DNA from 2 places in the Variovorax nitratireducens genome. Region 2 is predicted to be linked to the other one. Evidence: riboswitches for the same ligand, from Rfam matches in the RefSeq annotation. Region 2 holds a riboswitch; the other holds the start of a gene.

Region 1 (9,233 bases), on a different contig from region 2:
GCGTGAGCGCGAGCCGGTAGCCGAACACGCGCAGTTCGACACGGCGATAGTCCGCATCCATCCGGATCTGCGCGTCCCGCTCGAGCACGCCGAGCTTCTGTTGCTCGCGCTCCTGCGCCTGGTGTGCATCGAGCGCGATTTGCCGCTGCGCATCGACTTTCTGCTGCTCGGCGTCTACCCGGGCCTTGAGTGCATCGAGCGCCTTGGTGCGGGCGATCAGTTCCACATCCTGATCCGGCTGCTGCGTGGCGCGGCGCGTGGCGACCCAGTTGGCAAAGGTCTCGCGGGCGTTCTCGCTGGCCTGCGACGCGGTCTGCAGCTTCAGCTCGGCCTGCGCCAGGTCGCGCTGCGCCTGCCGGCCAGCGCGACCCGCCTCCTTGACGGCCGCGCGCAACGGGTCGGCGGCCGGCTTGTCGATGAAGTCGTCCAGCGTGCGCTGATGCTCGACCTGCGGCAGGTCGCCCACCACGGTGCCGCCGAGCCCGATCAGGAAGCTTGCAAACACCAGCGCCACGACCCACAGGCCCCGGCGGAACCACTTCTCCGACAAACGCAACGACTTGCTCATGAAATCTTCTTTCTCGTTTTCTCTCGGGTGGATTCGGCTCAGATTTTCAAACGCACCGGCGCGGCGCCCAGGCCGGCCCGCGGCAACCATGCAAACACCGAGTCCACGGTCACCGTCTCGATGCGGTCGGAGAAGCGCTTCTCGTTCGGGTGGTCATCGAAAGCCACGTTGGCCGCGCTGATCCGGCCGCCCAGCCGCGTCAGCGCTCCCAGCCTCAGCGTGCCCGGTTCGTAGCCCTTGAACTGCAGCCAGGCCTGCGCCTGGCCGCGGTTGCGGATCGTGTCCGGCTCCATCGCGCCGGCCAGCGTCTCGATCGCCCACTGGTTCGACTGCTGGTACTTCTGGCCCCAGGCATAGCTCACCAGGTTGTAAGGCGCGCTGTGAAGCCGCACAACGGCGGCGGGCGGCGCCTGCAGCGCCGTCAACAGATGTGCCTGCACAACCGGCGTCGGCACCACCCACGCCGCTTCATAGCGCCAAAGGTCGTCGAGGAAAAACTCGCCAAGACCCTGGCGGTAGACCGCCGCGACAGCGCTGCCGCACTGGTTGAGCTTGTGCACCACGCGCCACGCACCGGCGTCGGTCTTGTAGGCCAGGCCGAGGTGCGAGTACTGCAAGCCGTATTTCTCTAGGTTCTGTCCGGCACGCGCCAGCACCACCACGCGCGCACCGCTGGCATCGAGCGCGGCCGAGGTGCGCTCCGCCAGTTGCATGCCCTTCATGATGAGCGCTGGCGTGGGTTTGATTGCTTCGCAGGAACGGCCGGCATGGGCCTCGATCGGGAACAGGAACACTCCCGCAAGCACCACCGCAGCCACCACCAGCGCGGCCCGGGCCACGGTTCGTAACACGCGCTGCCAGCGCGGCACTTGCAGGGCATCTTCCTTGTCGTACGGGCCGAAGTTGGTCGTTGCGGCGTCGGCCCGGGCCGCCCGCAGTGCGTTCAACACCTCCTCGGGCGGCAGCGAGCTCAGCGACGAATGGCGGAAGTTCATCCCAGCCTCTCGTTGTGCAACAGGGCGCGGCCCAAAGCGTTGGGCAGGAAGGCCAGCACTTCGCCGGCGACCGACAGCAGCACACCGCTGCCGATCACGCTGACCAGCACCGTGGTGCCCACCGCCTGCGAGGCGCCCTGCGCGACACGCCCCGAAACCTTGACGCTGGCGCGCGCGCCGTCCGAGGCACGCTCGAGCAGGTAGACGGCACCATCGGCCGAAGCCTCGACCGCCACCACGGTGAGCACCGCACCGCCGACCGACAGCGCTGCCGGCAACGCGACCACGGCACTGGCCGCGCTGCCCGCCACGGAAGCGGCGCCGACCACCGACGCCACCGGCAGCATCGAGAGTGCGGCCGAGGCCTCGCTCTGGGCCTGGGCCTGCAGCGGCGCGGTCACGCCGGCCACCGCGGCGCAGGCTGCGATCAGGAGGGTTGCGAACGACTTTTTCATGGGGATTCCGGAACGGGTTTGCATGGTGGGCCTCGCGGCGTGTTGAAGGTGTGCGAATGATGTGGCGCACCCGCTCCAAAAGCCTCTCAATACTGCACCAGTGGCGACTCGATGCTCTCGAGGTATCGCATTTCGATACCAACCTATCCCAACGCTACCCGGGTCGCCGGAGCAGATCTTCGCGCGTATAGGCCCGCTCCACACCGGCCAGACGTATCGCCACCAATTCCAGCGCGCTCTGGGTCGGCGCCGGGGTGCCGGGTTTGAGCAAGGTCAGCGGCACCAGCAGGCTCAGCCCAACCAGCAGCCCCGGGATGCGCGAGTGCGGGCGCCCGCGCTGCAACACCAGAAAGCTGGCGCTGACCGCCACGCCGAGCAGGTAGCCGGCCGCCACTTCCGACCCCGAATGCGCAAACAACGCCAACCGTGACGCGCCGATGGCTGCGGCCAGGGCCCAACCGGTGAGCACGGCTGCGACGCGTACGCGATGGCTCTGGCGGCTGGCAATCAGCCACAGCGCGACCGGCCAGACGCTCGCGGAGATCGCAGTGTGGCCGCTGAAGCCGGTGAAATTGAAGCGCGCGCTGCCGATGCCCCAGCCCATGAAGGCCAGCTTGGAGATCAGGATCGCCGTGCTGCCGCAGCCGAACACGAGCACCCACAGCGCCGCCGTCGGCCAGGTACGCCGCGCCAGCGCGAGCCACACCGTGATGGATACCGCCGCCGGCAGCAGCAGGCCGCTGTCGCCGAGCCAGGTCAAGGCGTGCCAGAACGACTCCGGCACCGACGCGATGACTTGCCACAGAGCGTGGCGCAGAGACGCCATCAGCTCACGAGCAGCGCATGCACGCGTTGTCGCAACGCGTCGGGTTGCACTTCGGCCGGCGGAACCTCACCCCCCACGTGCAGGCCGACGCTGCTGAAGAAACCGCGGCGAAACGGCCTGGCCATCGCGATGTTCTTGTCGCCGCGCCTTTCGATGCGGCTGAAGTACGAGCCCCAGAGGTTGCTCAGCGCCATGGGAATCACCGGCGCCTCGATACCCTGGCTGCGCGCACTGTCGACGATCTTCATGACACCGCCCTTGAACGGCTGCAATTCGCCGTCGCGCGTCAGGGCGCCCTCGGGAAAGATCGCGAGCAGATCGCCTTCGCGCAGCACCTGCACGGCCTGCGCAAAGGCGGCTTCATAGGCGGCGGGGTCTTCTTTCTGCGGCGCGATCGGAATCGCCTTGGCCAGCTTGAACAGCCAGCCCAGCACCGGCACCCGGAAGATCTGATGGTCCATGATGAAACGGATCGGCCGCGGGCTCGCCGCCATCAGCAGCACCGCGTCGACGAAGCTCACGTGGTTGGAGATCAGGATGGCCGCCCCCTCTGCCGGAATGTGCTGTTCGCCACGCACCTTGAAGCGATAAACGAAGTGCGACAGCACCCACGAAACGAAGCGCAGCAGGTATTCCGGCACCAGCATGAAGATGTAGAACGCCACCACCGCGTTGGCGATCCCGGTGAACAGGAAGATCTGCGGAATGGTGAAGCCGGCGCCGAGCAGCGCACCGGCGATGACCGAACTGCCGATCATGAAGAGGGCATTGAGGATGTTGTTGGCGGCGATGATCCGCGCGCGGTGCGTGGGCTGGCTGCGCAGCTGGATGAGCGCATACATCGGCACGCTGTAGAGCCCGGCGAACAGCGACAGCAGCCCGAGATCGGCCATCACGCGCCAGTGCGCCGGCTGCCGCACGAAAGCACCGAGCCCCATCTCGGCCGCTGGCGGCAATGCGCGCGAGGCAAAGTAGAGATCGATGGCAAACACGCTCATGCCGATTGCGCCCAGCGGCACCAGGCCGATCTCGACCTGGCGGCGCGACAGCGTTTCGCAGAGCAGCGAACCGATGCCGATGCCGACCGAGAACACCACCAGCAACAGCGAAGCCACCTGTTCGTTGCCGTGCAGCACCTCCTTGGCGAAGCTCGGGAACTGGCTCAGGAACACCGCGCCGAAGAACCACATCCACGAGATGCCGAGCAGCGAACGGAACACCACGATGTTGCCGTGCGCCAGCTTCAGGTTGCGCCACGTCTCGCTGAAAGGGTTCCAGTTGATGACCAGGCCCGGATCGGTGGCCGGTGCGGGCGGGATGGCCTGCGCGACGCCGCGGCCGACCAGTGCAAGCAGCACGCATGCCACCGCCACCGTGGTGTGTCCGATGCCCGGCATCGCAACCAGCAGCCCGCCCGCCACCTGCCCCAGCAGGATCGCGACGAAGGTGCCCATCTCGACCATGCCGTTGCCGCCGGTGAGCTCGCGCGCATCGAGCACCTGCGGCAGGTAGGCGAACTTGACCGGCCCGAACAGAGTGGAATGCAGCCCCATGAGAAACACGCAGCCCAGCAATACCGCCGCATCGGCACGGACGAAGCCCCAGGCCGCGAGCAGCATGATCGCGATCTCGAGGTTCTTGACGAAGCGGATCATCTTCGTCTTGTCGAACTTGTCGGTGAGCTGGCCGGCCGTCGCCGAGAACAACAGGAAGGGCAGGATGAACAGCGCGCCGATCGCCAGCCCCGCCATTGCCGGCGGCATCCAGCTCAACTGGAGCTGGTAGGTCACCATCACAGTGAAGGCGAACTTGAACAGGTTGTCGTTAGCCGCGCCGGCGAACTGTGTCCAGAAGAACGGCGCGAAACGCCGCTGGCCGAGCAACGCAAACTGGTTGGCATGCGCTTCGGTGGCGGGGGCAGCGGCAGTCGTTGTTGTCATGAATCGTTGTGCCTCGTGGTGCCTCGACATGGCCGGGACGGCGTTCGCAGCGCGGCCTTCACGCCGTAGCGGTCGGTGCGCCCGGATTGTGCCGCAGGAGCGTGTGGCGCTCTGCCGTGCGCAGCGTCAGCAGCACCGGGAGCGCTGCCAGGGCAGCGGTCAGGTGCTTGAGGCTGTGGCCCGACACCAGCTGCGCGGTGGCCTCGTAGACCGCACCGTCGGCCATCTCGAACAGCTTTGCCGTCGCGTAGAAGAAGATCACCCAGCCGAGCCGCAGGCCCCACGCGCCGGCTACCGGTCGCAGCAACGCCAGCCCAAGCACCAGCAGCATGCCGCCGAACTGCACCACCGCCCAGGGCATCACGTTGCGCGTCTCGTGGTAGACCGCCACCGCCAGCAGACCGGCGGCCAGCGTGAACCAGGCGGCCGGCCAGCCGGCACGGTGGCTGACCCGCTCGCACACGGCCATGCCGATGAGACCTGCAAACGCCACCGCCATGCCGGCGCGATCCGCGGCAAGGCGCAGCGCATCGGGCTGGAGGTGATAGAAGACCGACCCCGCTGCGGTGAGGATCAAGCCCGCGAAGAACAGCCAGGCGCAGTCGAGCGCGTCGATCGGCGGCTCGACCAGCGCGTGGGGGCGCGTCGGCATCGCGGCTTGTGCCCGCTCGTGCGCATGGTCGAGCCAGTGCAGCCGGATCAGGCCCCACAGGCCGATCGCGAAGAACGGCAGGTTGCTCAACACATCCATCGCGTTCGGCAGGCCGCGCCATTCGCGGCTGTCGGCCAACAGGGTGCCGCCGCCAGCCCGCGCCGGCAGTTCCGGCCCGAACAGCGCTAGCAGCGTGAACAACACAAGGACGCCGAGCAGGCCGGCCTCACGCGGTTGCAGGCTGGCGAACGGGCGGCGCACGGAGAAGAAATTCATGGCAGGGCTCCGGTAGGTGGTGTGCGGCGGAATGTAGGTTGTCAACCTGGCCCGGGGCATCGAAAATCGATACGGAGCACTTTTTTACGACTTTCAGTATCAAAAAGAGGTACCCAATCCATCATGAGCACCACCGTCGACCTCGTCCTCGCCCTCAAGAACGAACTCAAGAGCGCCCGCATGACCTACGCCGACCTGGCGCGCTCGCTCGACATGGCCGAGTCCAGCGTCAAGCGCATGCTGGCCAAGGGCGACATGCCGCTGTCGCGGGTCGATGCCATCTGCCGCGCGCTCAAGCTCGACTTTGCCGAACTCGCGCGGCGCGTGGCTGATGCCCAGCCGCTGCTGAAGGAACTGACGCACGAGCAGGAGAAAGCCGTGGTCAAGGACAAGAAGCTGCTGCTGGTGGCCATCAACGTGCTGAGCCAGTGGACGCTGGAGCAGATCACGGGCGCCTACCGCATCACCGAGGCCGAATGCATCGTCTGTTTTGCCCAGCTCGACCGGATCGGCATCATCGAGCTGCGGCCGATGAACCGCTACCGCCTCAAGTTGGCCAAGACCTTCCGCTGGCGGCCGCACGGGCCCTTCATGGAGTTCTTTCGCGACAACGTGGTGCTCGACTACTACCGCGGCGGCTTCGACGGCCCGGCCGAAGCGCTGATGCTGGTGCACGGCACCATCAGCCGGGCGCTGGCGCCGTCGTTCCGCGAACGGCTGCAGCGGGTTGCGCAGGACTTCGCGCAACAGCACCAGACCGACCAGAAGATCGCCGAGAAAGACCGCGAGGGCTACACGCTGGTGTTGGGCATGCGCAACTGGGAGTTCGAGGCGTTCACGCGGCTGCGCCGGTAACGGCTAAACTCGGGCTCTGCAGGAGAGCGGGCCGCGCCAAGCGGCCCCACCGAAGGCGCAAACTCCCATGAACGCTCAGGTAAACCGGTCGATCCCGGTTGCGTACTGCACACATTGAAACGCCGTCTGGAGAGCCATCACATCCTGTGATGCACCGAAGGAGCAAGGCCACTGCGGGCGCAGCGGCTGAATCTCTCAGGTACCAAGGACAGGGGGAGCGGCCACCTTCTATCGAAGAGGCTCTTCCATGCGTGTGATCGTTCTCGGCGCCGGCTTGCTCGGCGTCACCTCGGCCTATTACCTCCAGCAACTCGGCCACGAAGTGACCGTGATCGACCGGCAAGCCACGCCGGCCGCCGAAACCAGCTTTGCCAACGGCGGGCAAATATCCGTCAGCCATGCCGAGCCCTGGGCCAACCCGAGCGCGCCGCTCAAGGTGCTGCAATGGCTCGGCAAGGAAGACGCGCCGCTGCTGTTCCGCATCCGCGCCGACAGGCGCCAGTGGCTCTGGGGCCTGCAGTTCCTGCGCGAATGCACGCCGGCCCGCACCCGGCACAACATCGCGCAGATCGTGCGCCTGGGCAGCTACAGCCGCGACATGCTGCAGGCGCTGCGCCGCGAGGCCGGCATCGCGTACCACGAGCGCACCGAAGGCATCCTGCACTTCTACACGACGCAAAAAGAGTTCGACGGCGCGCTCAAGCCGGCCGAACAGATGCGTGCCCTCGGCTGCGAGCGACAGGTGATTTCGGCCGACGAGGCGGTGCGGATCGAGCCCGCGCTGGCCCACATCCGCCCGCAGCTGGCCGGCGCCACCTACACGGCCGAAGACGAGTCGGGCGACGCCAACCGCTTCGCGCGCGAGCTGGTCAAGCTCTGCGAAGCGGCCGGCGTCAGGTTCCTGATGAGCCACACGGTCACTGCGATCCGCGAGGCCGGCGGCAAGATCGAGCACGTCGAGGCAACCGACAGCGAAGGCCGCTTCCAGCGCATCGTGGGCGACGCCTATGTGCTCGCGATGGGCTCGCTGAGTCCGATCTACGCCGCGCCGCTCGGCATCCGCCTGCCGATCTACCCGGCCAAGGGCTACTCGGTGACGATGCCGGTCAAGGACGCCTCGAAGGCGCACCAGGTTTCGCTGACCGACGACGAGTTCAAGCTCGTGTTCTCGCGCTACACCGCCGCCGACGGCGACCGCCTGCGCATCGCCGGAACGGCCGAACTCAATGGCTACGATCGCGACCTGAACCGCGTGCGCTGCGAAGCGATCGTGCGCCGCGTCGAGCAGCTGTTCCCGGGCGCGGGTGATGCCTCGCAGGCCCAGTTCTGGACCGGTCTGCGCCCCGCCACGCCGAGCAACGTGCCACTGATCGGCAAGACGAAGCTGCCCAACTTCTTCCTGAACACCGGCCACGGCACGCTGGGCTGGACGCACTCGTGCGGCTCCGGCAGATCGATCGCGCGCATCGTGAGCGGGCTCGCGCCCGAGGTGGACTTCGCGTTCACGCAGGGCTGAGGCCGCTGCCCTGCTGGCGCCGCTCGCGGCCAGCGCCGCCGATCTGCGCGTGGCCGTGGCCGACGGCCCGGCCGCGCGCGTTGTCGGCCTGAGAAGGCTCAGTCGGAGGTGAACACGGTGAGCACGCCGGTGTAGCCATACAGGTGGTGCCGCGCAATTTCGCCGGCGGCGAAGAAGCCGACCAGCGGCACGTCGCCGAGCGCATGGCGCACGATCTGCAACTCGGCACCTGGTGCGCCGAAGTGCGGGCCACCGCGGCCCGAGCAACTCACGTACACCGCCCCGGCGACGCGGCGCGCCGGGTGCGGCGCGCGCTCGGCCTCGCCGGCTGCGATGGCGGTTGCGGTTTCGAGCGTCTGCTCTTCGGGCTCCAGCTCTTCGCGGATCTCGGCGCAGATGCGCATGAGGTCGGCGCGCGCGGCCTGTGCGCTGCGCCGGCAGAAGCTCATGCGCATGCCGGCTTCGGCCCGGTCGGCGATGGCGACGCCGCGCCGTGCGGGGTCGAGCCCGATGATGTGGCGCACCAGCACGTCGGCGCCAAGGTCGCCGGTGCGGCGCACGCCGTCATTGCCGGCATCGACCAGACCGATCAACGTGGCGCGCACGGCGTCGATGGCTTCCTGCGGTTCGTCGAGCGACACCTTGAGTTCGGCCAGCAGCACGTCGAGCGCGGGTTCGCCGTCGAGCGTGAGCAGCACGTTGCCGTCGGCCTCGGTGATCTCGCGTTCGCGCCCTGCCCCGCCCGCCAGCGGCTGGCAGCCCTGCGTGACGCGCGACACCAGCCGCACGCCCTCGCCGAACACCACGCCCGACAGGCCACCACGGAACACGCCGCCGGCCGCGCCGTGGCCCTTGATGTTGCCGTTGCCGCCGATCGCGAACTGCAGCGCGCCGGCGCGGCCGGACGCGAGCCCGCCGAACAGGTAGCCGGTGTCGGTGCGCACCGCCAGGTCGCCGATGAGTTCGGGCAGGTCGGGAGTTTCGGCGTCGGCATGCACCAGCGCCGTGTGCGCCTCGAAACCGGCCATCTCGGCGCTGCCCAAGGGCGCCACGCCCGAGAACACGCGGTACTGGTCGCTCGGCAGCTCGCACAGCATCAGGCTCAATGCGGGCTCATCGAAGTACTCGGCGTTGTTGGCCGAAACGCCGA
Region 2 (9,233 bases):
CGCATTCATGTTGGCGCCGTCCACATACACGCGGCCGCCGTGCGAATGCACGAGCTCGCAGAGCGCCTTGACGCCGGTCTCGAACACGCCGTGCGTGCTGGGGTAGGTGATCATCACCGCGGCCAGCTTGTCGCTGTGCTTTTCGCAGGCGCGCTTCAGGTCGTCGAGGTCGACATTGCCCTGCGCGTCGCAGGCCGTCACCACCACCTGCATGCCGACCATCTGGGCGCTCGCCGGGTTGGTGCCGTGGGCCGACGAAGGGATCAGGCAGATGTTGCGTCGCTCTTCTCCGCGCGAGGCGTGGAAAGCCTTGATCGCGAGCAGGCCCGCGTACTCGCCCTGCGAGCCGGCGTTGGGTTGCAGGCTGATGCCGGCGTAGCCGGTGGCTTCGCAGAGCCAGTTGCGCAGTTGCTGGTCGAGCTCGGCATAGCCCTTGAGCTGGTCGGCCGGTGCAAACGGATGAATGTTCGCGAACTCCGGCCAGGTGATCGGGATCATCTCGCTCGTGGCATTGAGCTTCATGGTGCAGCTGCCCAGCGGGATCATGCTGCGGTCGAGTGCCAGATCCTTGTCCGAGAGGCTGCGGATGTAGCGCAGCATCGCGGTTTCGCTCTTGTGCGTGTTGAACACCGGATGCGTCAGAAACGCGCTGGTGCGGCGCAGGTCGGCGGGGATGCGCGGCATGGCCTTGTCGGCCAGTTGCTCGAAGCGCGGCATCGGCGTGCCGTGCGGCACGAACAGGGCCCACAGCGTTTCGATGTCGCTGCGTGTTGTGGTTTCGTCGAGCGAGATGCCCAGGTGCGTCTGCAGCCGGTGCCGCAGGTTGACGCTGGCGGCGTGCGCGCGGTCGAGGATGGTCTGCGTGTCGTCGCCGCTTTTCACGGTGAGCGAGTCGAAGGCGGTGCTGTTGACCAGCTCGCGGCCCATCTGCTCCAGCCCCTGCGCCAGGATCGCGGTGAGCGCCGCAACGCGCTGCGCGATGCGCGTGAGCCCCTGCGGGCCGTGGTAGACCGCATACATGCTGGCAACCACCGCGGGCAGCACCTGCGCCGTGCAGATGTTCGACGTGGCCTTTTCGCGGCGGATGTGCTGCTCGCGCGTCTGCAGCGCAAGGCGGTAGGCCGGCGCACCGTGCACGTCGACGCTCACACCCACCAGTCGGCCCGGCAGCGAACGCTTGAATGCATCGCGGCAGGCCAGGTAAGCCGCATGCGGGCCGCCATTGCACATCGGCATGCCGAAGCGCTGCGTGGTGCCGCAGACGATGTCGGCGTCCCATTCGCCCGGCGGCGCGAGCAGGGTCAGCGCGAGCAGGTCGGCGGCGACGCAGAGCGCTGCGCCGATCGCGTGGGCATGGCCGGCCAGCGGCCGCAGGTCGTGCACCTGGCCGGTGGTGCCGGGGTACTGCGCGAGGGCACCGAAGAATTCGCCGCTCGCCATCAGGTGCGGCAGGGTTTCGGCAGCGGTGCTGACCTTGATCTCGATGCCCAGCGGCGCGGCGCGCGTGCGCAGCACTTCGATGGTCTGCGGGTGGCAGTCGCCCGCCACCAGGAACACATTGCTCTTGTTCTTGACGCTGCGCTTGGCGAGCGTCATGGCCTCGGCGGCGGCAGTGGCCTCGTCGAGCATCGAGGCGTTGGCGATCGCCATGCCGGTCAGGTCGCACACCATGGTCTGGAAGTTCAGCAGCGCTTCCATGCGGCCCTGCGAAATCTCGGCCTGGTAGGGCGTGTAGGCGGTGTACCAGGCCGGGTTCTCGAGCACGTTACGCAGGATCACGCCGGGCGTGTGGGTGCCGTAGTAGCCCTGGCCGATGAAGTTGCGCGCGACCTTGTTCTTCGCAGCCATGGCCTTGAGCTCGGCGAGCGCACCGGCCTCGGAAACCGGTGCCGGCAGGTTCATCGGCTTCGCGCGCCGGATCGCTGCCGGCACGATGCCGTCGATCAGTTCCTTGCGCGTGACCGAGCCGATGACCGGCAGCATGCGCGCCTCGTCCGCGGCCTCGATGCCGATGTGGCGCGCGATGAATTCATCGGCATTCTCGAGTTCGTGCAGGGAGGGCAAAGTCTGGATAGGCATGGCAATGAGTGTTGGCGTACCGGTTTTAAAGTGAAACACAGCGGAACCGGCTTTGCCGGGCTGCTGGTGTTGCCCCCGGCAGGGGGTTGGCGAAGCGACACGAAGTGCGCGAAGACTGGGGGCGAGCTCAGCTCTCGGCGAATTTGTCGTAGGTGGTTGCGTCCATCAGCGCGTCGAGCTGCAGCGCATCGCTGAGCTTGACCTTGAAGAACCAGCCAGCCGCGAGCGGGTCGCTGTTGGCGAGCGACGGGTCGGCGCGCAGCGCCTCGTTGACTTCGGTGATCTCGCCCGACACCGGCATGAACACATCGGCTGCGGCCTTGACCGACTCGACCACGCCGGCAACTTCGCCCTGCGCGAAGGTCTTGCCGACTTCGGGCAGGTCGACGAACACCACGTCGCCCAGGGCATCCTGTGCATGCACGGTGATGCCGACGGTGGCGGCGTCGCTGCCGGTGGATTCGACCCACTCGTGGTCTTTGGTGTATTTGACGGTCATCGAAAAGCTCCTGAAGAAAGATGGATGCAAGAAAGTTTTTTTCAGCCGCGAAAGTACCGGGTGGGCACGAACGGCATCGTGGTCACCTCCATCGGCACGGGCTTGCCGCGCACGATGGCCTGCATGCGCGTGCCGGGAGCCGAGAACGCAGTGGCCACATAGCCCATCGCGACCGGCCGGTCGGCGGTCGGGCCGAGCAGGCCGCTGGTGACCTGCCCGATCGGGTGGCCTTCGAAGGATTCGAGCGGCGAGCCGTCGCGCACCGGCACGCGCTCCAGCGCGACCAGGCCGACCCGCTTGCGCGTCAGCGTCTTGTGATCCGTGGTGCCGGCCGCTCCAGTGCTGGCCACCGCCAGCTGCGCCAGCACTTTCTCGGCGCCCGGAAAACCGCCTGCGCGCGCGCCGCCGGCCCGGCGCACCTTCTGCATCGCCCAGTTGAGCGAGGCCTCGACCGGCGTGGTGGTGGTGTCGATGTCGCTGCCATAGAGGCAGAGGCCGGCCTCCAGCCGCAGCGAGTTGCGCGCGCCCAGGCCGATCGGCTTGACCGCCGGTTGCGCGAGCAGCAGCCGCGCCAGCGCCTCGGCGTCGGCGGCCGCGACGGAGATCTCGAAGCCGTCCTCCCCCGTGTAGCCGCTGCGCGTGACGAAGGCATCGATGCCGCCGATCTTCACGCTGCCGCCCGTCATGAACACGAAGCGCTCGATGCCGGGCGACAGGGCCGAAAGCAGGGCCGCCGCCTGCGGGCCCTGCAGCGCCAGCAGCGCATGGTCGGGCAGCGGCTGCACCGCGCAGCGCGCGCCGATCTTCGCCGTGATGTGGGCGATATCGTCGACCTTGCAGGCGCCGTTGACGATCACGAAGAGCGAATCGTCGCGCTCCCGGAAGAACATCAGGTCGTCGAGGATGCCGCCCGCGTCGTTCAGCAGCAGGCCGTAGCGCTGCTTGCCGACCGGCAGATCGATCACGTCGACCGGCATCAGGCTCTCGAACGCGGCGGCTGCGTCCGGGCCACTGAGCCGCAACTGGCCCATGTGCGAGATGTCGAACAGGCCGGCCGCATCGCGCGTGTGCCTGTGCTCGGCCATCAGGCCGGCCGGGTACTGCACCGGCATCGAATAGCCCGCGAAGGGCACCATGCGGGCGCCAAGCTCGACGTGGAGGCCGTGGAGCGGGGTCTTCAGAAGCGTTGCGTTGTCGGACGGAGCGGCCATGGGGTTTTCATTGGGGCAGTCGAATTCCATGGCGCGACGCCATGGGCCACCCCTGCTGTCCCTGGTACCTGAGAGATTCGCCCCACGATCGGGGTTTGCTCCTTCGGTGGGCCGACGCGGATCGGCCTCTCTCCAGCAAGGAAACGCCCGATTGCGCGAGCGTCTTGTCAGTCCTTTTGCCTGAGCGTTCGGAGGGTTCCTGCGCCTTCGGCGGCCCCGGCTGGCGGGGCGCTCTCCTGACCCTGGCGAGTGTAGTGGATCGCGAAGCGAGGGGTTTCGCGTCAGTGCACGAATTCGGCCGGCGGCAGCAGCCGGTCGATGCGCTCCCGCAGCGATTCGGCGCGCTCCGCGCCGGCGGTCTTCTCGACCTCGGCGAGCATCAGTGCGGCGATGGCCAGCATCGCCTCGCGGTCGCGGGCTTCGCGCAGGGCGTCGCGCATCTGCAGCGCGAACCCGGGGTCGCGCCGCACGAACATGCGCTCGCAGATGTCGAACAGGAACATGCGCGTGGTGGCCAGCGAGCGCTTGCCGTCGAATGTGTCGGCCGCGGCCGCGGGGCGGATCGGCTCGGCCGCGGGTTGCGCGGCGGCCGGCGGCTCGTGCAGGTAGCCGCGCTGCGCCAGGGCCCGGATCGCGTCCCTGGCCTCGCCCCGGTTGGGGAACAGGGGGCTGAAGTCGGTCAGCGAACGCCGGCCGTCAGCCATCAGCAGCAGCGCGCGCTCGCGCTGGCTCAGGGTGCGCTGGCCGCCTTGCAGCTCGTCGCGCGCCTTGTCGGTTTTGGTGGGAAACATGGCAGGCGGCTCTTTCGGAAATGGAAGGCCGCAGCATGGCGCCCGCTGGTTACATCTTCGTGAACCGCCGGCGCCGCGATCACGCGGGCGGCGACAGTTGCGCACGCAAATACTCGAGGAACGCGACGATGCCCTGCGGCAAGGTGCGCCCGGCCAGGGTCTGCACCTCGATCGCGCGGCCGTTCATGCCGCGCTCGCGGATCGGCGCCGCATGCAGCTCGCCGCGCCGCACGCGGTCGCGCACCGTCACCTCACCCGATATCGACAGCCCGCCGCCGTGCAGCACGAAGTTGGTGAGCGACTCGAAATGGTCGCTGACCAGCACCGGGTCGAACACCAGGCGGCGCTGGCTGCAGCCGATGTCGAACAACTGGCGCACGGTGTTGTCGCGCTCGGGCAGGGCGATCGGGTGCGGGTGCATCTGCGTCAGCGTGACCGTGGGAAAGCGCGCCAGTGCGTGGTCGGGCCGCATGATGGCGTACACCGGCGCCACCTGCATGTGCTGCACGTGGATGTCGCGTTCGGCGGCGCGGCTGTAGGTGAGGCCGATGTCCACGTCGCCGTTGAGGACGGCGGTGGTCACCTGGGCGGGAGCGACCACCCGCAGGTGAAACAGGATGCCCGGGTAGTTTGCGCGGAATCCGGCCATCACCCGCGGCAGGAACTCGATCGCGAAGCCCGACGAACTGCCCAGGCGCACCAACCCGCGCCGCAGCCCCTGCAGCGCCTGGATGTCTGACACCACGCGGTCGGCTTCCATGGCGCCTCGGCGCGCATGCGCGGCCAGCAGTTCCCCGGCCGCACTGGGCGACATGCCGCGCGCGTGGCGCTCGAACAGCGGTACGCCCAGCAGTTCTTCCAGCGCCGCGACCTGCCGGCTCACCGCCGAGGGTGACACGCTGAGCCGCCCGGCGGCTTCGCTGACCGAGCCGCTGCGCACGACCTCGAGAAAGTAGCGCAGGGCGGTGTCCTGAAGTCGGCTGGAACGCATCGAAGGCCCTCGGAGGTTTGCGTAAAACGCAAAGGTACCTGAAACAAACGGCGATTGTCGTCAAGCTGGCGGCAGCTTATTCTGGCTCCATCCCGTCACATTTCCCTTGGAAACGCATGCAGATTTCCCCCTCCGCCCCAGTTGCGGCCCGCGCATCGGGCATCGTGGATCTCACGGCCACCGCGCTGTCGCGCGCCATCCATGCCCGCAAGGTCTCGTGCGTGGAAGTGCTCGATGCGTTCCTGGCGCAGATCGACCGCTTCAATCCAGTGGTCAATGCCATCGTGGCCGCTGCCGACCGCGAGACGCTGCACGCCCAGGCCGTGCAGCGCGACGCGCAGCTGGCGCAGGGCCGCAGCCTCGGCCCGCTGCACGGATTTCCGCAGGCGCCCAAGGACATCATGCCGGTGGCCGGCATGGTCACAACCCGGGGCTCGCCGATCTTCCGCGGTCAGGTTACGCCGGCCGATGCGGTGGTGTTCGAGCGCATGCGCGCGGGCGGCGCGCTGTTCGTCGGGCGCACCAACACGCCGGAGTTCGGCCTGGGCGGCCACACCTACAACCCGGTGTACGGCGCCACGCGCAACGCCTTCGACCCGGCGCGCTCGGCGGGCGGCAGCAGCGGCGGCGCGGGCGTGGCGGTGGCACTGCGCATGCTGCCGGTGGCCGACGGCTCCGACATGATGGGCTCGCTGCGCACGCCGGCGGCCTTCAACAACGTGTATGGCCTGCGCACCTCCATCGGCTGCGTGCCGCACGGGCCGACCGAGGAGGTGTTCTTCCAGCAGTTCAGCGTGGCCGGGCCGATGGCACGCGACATTCCCGACTTGGCGATGCTGCTGTCGGTGCAGGCTGGTTTCGACGCGCGCCTTCCGCTCACGCATCGGCACGCCGAGGGCGTCGACTTCCTGAAGCAGCCGCTGGCGCGCGATTTCCGTGGCATGCGCATCGGCTGGCTCGGCGACCTGGGCGGCCACCTGCCGACCGAGCCAGGCGTGCTCGACACCTGCACGCAGGCGCTGCGGCATTTCGAGGCGGTGGGCTGCACGGTCGAGGCGGTGCTGCCGCGGTTCGACCTGGAGCAGATGTGGCGAGCCTGGATCGACCTGCGCAGCTTCGCCGTGGCGGGCGCCAACGCGGGGCTTTACCGCGACGCCGCGACGCGCGGGCTGCTCAAGCCCGAGGCGGTGTGGGAGATCGAGCGCGGCCTGCAACTAAGTGGCATGCAGGTGTACGACGCCGCGCGCACGCGCTCGGCCTGGTACCAGGTGCTGCACGGCCTGTTCGCGCAGTACGACTTCCTGGTGATGCCCTCGGCACAGGTGTTCCCCTTCGACGTGGCGCTCGACTGGCCGCACGAGGTGGGCGGCCGCGCCATGGACACCTACCACCGCTGGATGCAGGCCGTGGTGCCCGCCACCATGGCCGGCCTGCCGGCGTTGGCCGCGCCCGCCGGCTTCGGTGCGGGCGGGCTGCCGGCAGGCCTGCAGATCATCGGCCCGGCACAGGCCGACATGGCCGTGCTGCAACTCGGCCATGCCTACGACCAGGCCAGCGGCCATGCGCGGGTGCGCAGCCCCTTGCTCGGCTGAACGCCTCGTTTCTTGCTTTGCCCTTTGCCCTGCACCTTTTGCCAACCTGGAGCTTCGCACCATGCCGCTGACCCGTACCCGCTTTCTCTCCTGCCTGCTGGCAGCCGCTGCGGCATGTGCCGCGCCGTCCACCGTGCTGGCGCAGGGCTACCCCGAGCGCCCCATCAAGCTGGTCGTGCCCTTCGCGCCGGGTGGCGCCACCGACATCCTGGGCCGGCTGCTGGCCAGTTCGATGGGCGAGAAGCTCGGCCAGCCCATAGTGGTCGAGAACCGGGCGGGCGCCGGCACGGTGGTTGCGGCCTCGCTGGTGGCCAAGGCGCCGGCCGACGGCTACACGCTGCTGCTGGGCGCCAGCACCACACTCACGCTGAACCCCGCCATCCGCACGAACCTGCCCTATGACCCGATCCGCAGCTTCACGCCGCTGGGCCTGGTGGCCGACATGGGGCTGCTGCTGGTGGCCGGCAAGGACACGCCGGGCGCCTCGCTCAAGGACATCGTGGCCCAGGCCAAGGCCGCGCCCGACAAGTTTTCCTACGGCTCTTTCGGCACCGGCTCCTCGGTGCACTTCGGCGGCGAGATGCTCAAGTCCGCCGCGGGCATCCAGATGGTTCACGTGCCGTTCAACGGCAGCTCGCCCAGCCTCACGGCGCTGATGGGCGGACAGGTGCAGGTCGCGGTGGACACCGTGGTCGCCTCGGCGCCGCTGATCAAGGCGGGCAAGATCCGGCCGATCGCTGCGCTCGGCGCGCAACGGCTGGCGCTGCTGCCCGCCGTGCCGACCGTGGCCGAGAGCGGCTACCCGGGCTTCGACATGGGCACCTGGTTCGCGCTGCTCGCGCCGGCGGGACTGCCTGCGCCGGTGCAGGCGAAGCTGGAGGCGGCGCTGGCCGACACCGCGCGCGCGCCCGAATTCAAGAAGAAGCTGATCGAGCTGGGCCTTACGCCGTCGTGGGGCCCCGGCAGCGCACTGCGCGAGCGGGTCGAGCGCGAACTGCCGCAGATGCGCGCGGTGGCCGCGCGCGCCGACATCCGGGTCGATTAAGAGCCGGCGCCGGACGCGGCGCGCGCGCTACTTGAACCCGAGCGCTCGCGGCAGCCAGGTGCTCAGTGCGGGAACGAAGGTCAGGATGACCAGCACCACGCCGTGCGCCCACAGGAAGGGCACCAGTTCGCGCACCAGTTGCGACATCGGCACCTTCGACACGTTGCAGGTGACGAACAGCAGCCCCCCGACCGGCGGCGTGATCATGCCGAGCGTGAGGTTGTAGATCACGATCATCGCGAAGTGCACCGGGTCGACGCCCAGCTTCATGGCAACCGGCGCCAGAATCGGCGCCAGCACCATCACGCCCGGCAGCGGTTCGATGAAGATGCCGAACAGCAGCAGGAACACGTTGACGATGATGAGGAACATCCACGGCGACAGGTTCATGCCCACCAGCCACTCGGCCATCTGCTGCGGCACGCCTTCGATGGTGAGGATCCAGGCGAACGAGGCCGACAGGCCGATGATGATCAACACGGACGCCGAGAGCAGCGCCGACCGTTCCAGGATGTTGGGCAGCGCCTTCCATTCCAGCGTGCGGTAGACGAACTTGCCGCAGACCAGCGCGTAGAACACCGCCACCACCGACGCTTCGGTGGGCGTGAACCAGCCGGCGCGCATGCCGCCCAGGATGATCACCGGGAGCAGGATCGCGGGGATCGCCTTCCAGGTCGTTTCGAGAATCTCGCGCAGGGGCGGCGTGCGGCCGTCGCCTTTGTAGTTGCGCTTTTTCGAGACGTGGAAATTGACGATGCACATCGCCACCGCGATCAGCAGGCCCGGCAGCAAGCCGGCCACGAACAGCGTGCCGACCGAAACGGATTCGTCCTGCAGCGCGTAGATGATCATGATGATCGAAGGCGGGATGATCGGGCCCACGATCGCGGTGGAGGCGGTCAGCGCGGCGGCGTAGGAGCGGTCGTAGCCGGCCTTGTCCATCATCTTGATCAGCATCGAGCCCGGGCCAGCCGCGTCGGCCAGCGCCGAGCCGGAGATGCCCGAGAAGAAGGTCAGCGACACCA

Evidence for each region. Region 2 has a riboswitch for glycine ahead of gcvT (glycine cleavage system aminomethyltransferase GcvT). Riboswitches for the same ligand answer to the same signal wherever they lie in the genome.
Region 1: another riboswitch for glycine. It lies ahead of ACSFA8_RS00325 (D-amino acid dehydrogenase); the one in region 2 lies ahead of gcvT (glycine cleavage system aminomethyltransferase GcvT).

The regions. Positions count from the first base shown of each region.
Region 1 covers NZ_JBPJZO010000001.1:63,064-72,296, reverse strand. Annotated here, with positions in the region: gene ACSFA8_RS00360 (serine endopeptidase) at 1-568, opposite strand, end outside; gene ACSFA8_RS00355 (DUF2145 domain-containing protein) at 607-1,563, opposite strand; gene ACSFA8_RS00350 (hypothetical protein) at 1,560-2,018, opposite strand; gene ACSFA8_RS00345 (phosphatase PAP2 family protein) at 2,173-2,844, opposite strand; gene ACSFA8_RS00340 (MFS transporter) at 2,844-4,784, opposite strand; gene ACSFA8_RS00335 (hypothetical protein) at 4,843-5,712, opposite strand; gene ACSFA8_RS00330 (helix-turn-helix domain-containing protein) at 5,836-6,567, shown strand; glycine riboswitch at 6,577-6,665, shown strand; glycine riboswitch at 6,684-6,789, shown strand; gene ACSFA8_RS00325 (D-amino acid dehydrogenase) at 6,815-8,083, shown strand; gene ACSFA8_RS00320 (FIST signal transduction protein) at 8,182-9,233, opposite strand, start outside.
Region 2 covers NZ_JBPJZO010000011.1:60,438-69,670, forward strand. Annotated here, with positions in the region: gene gcvP (aminomethyl-transferring glycine dehydrogenase) at 1-2,079, opposite strand, end outside; gene gcvH (glycine cleavage system protein GcvH) at 2,207-2,578, opposite strand; gene gcvT (glycine cleavage system aminomethyltransferase GcvT) at 2,620-3,789, opposite strand; glycine riboswitch at 3,835-3,935, opposite strand; glycine riboswitch at 3,948-4,038, opposite strand; gene ACSFA8_RS21805 (hypothetical protein) at 4,071-4,580, opposite strand; gene ACSFA8_RS21810 (LysR family transcriptional regulator) at 4,660-5,571, opposite strand; gene ACSFA8_RS21815 (amidase) at 5,688-7,163, shown strand; gene ACSFA8_RS21820 (Bug family tripartite tricarboxylate transporter substrate binding protein) at 7,225-8,208, shown strand; gene ACSFA8_RS21825 (TRAP transporter large permease) at 8,236-9,233, opposite strand, start outside.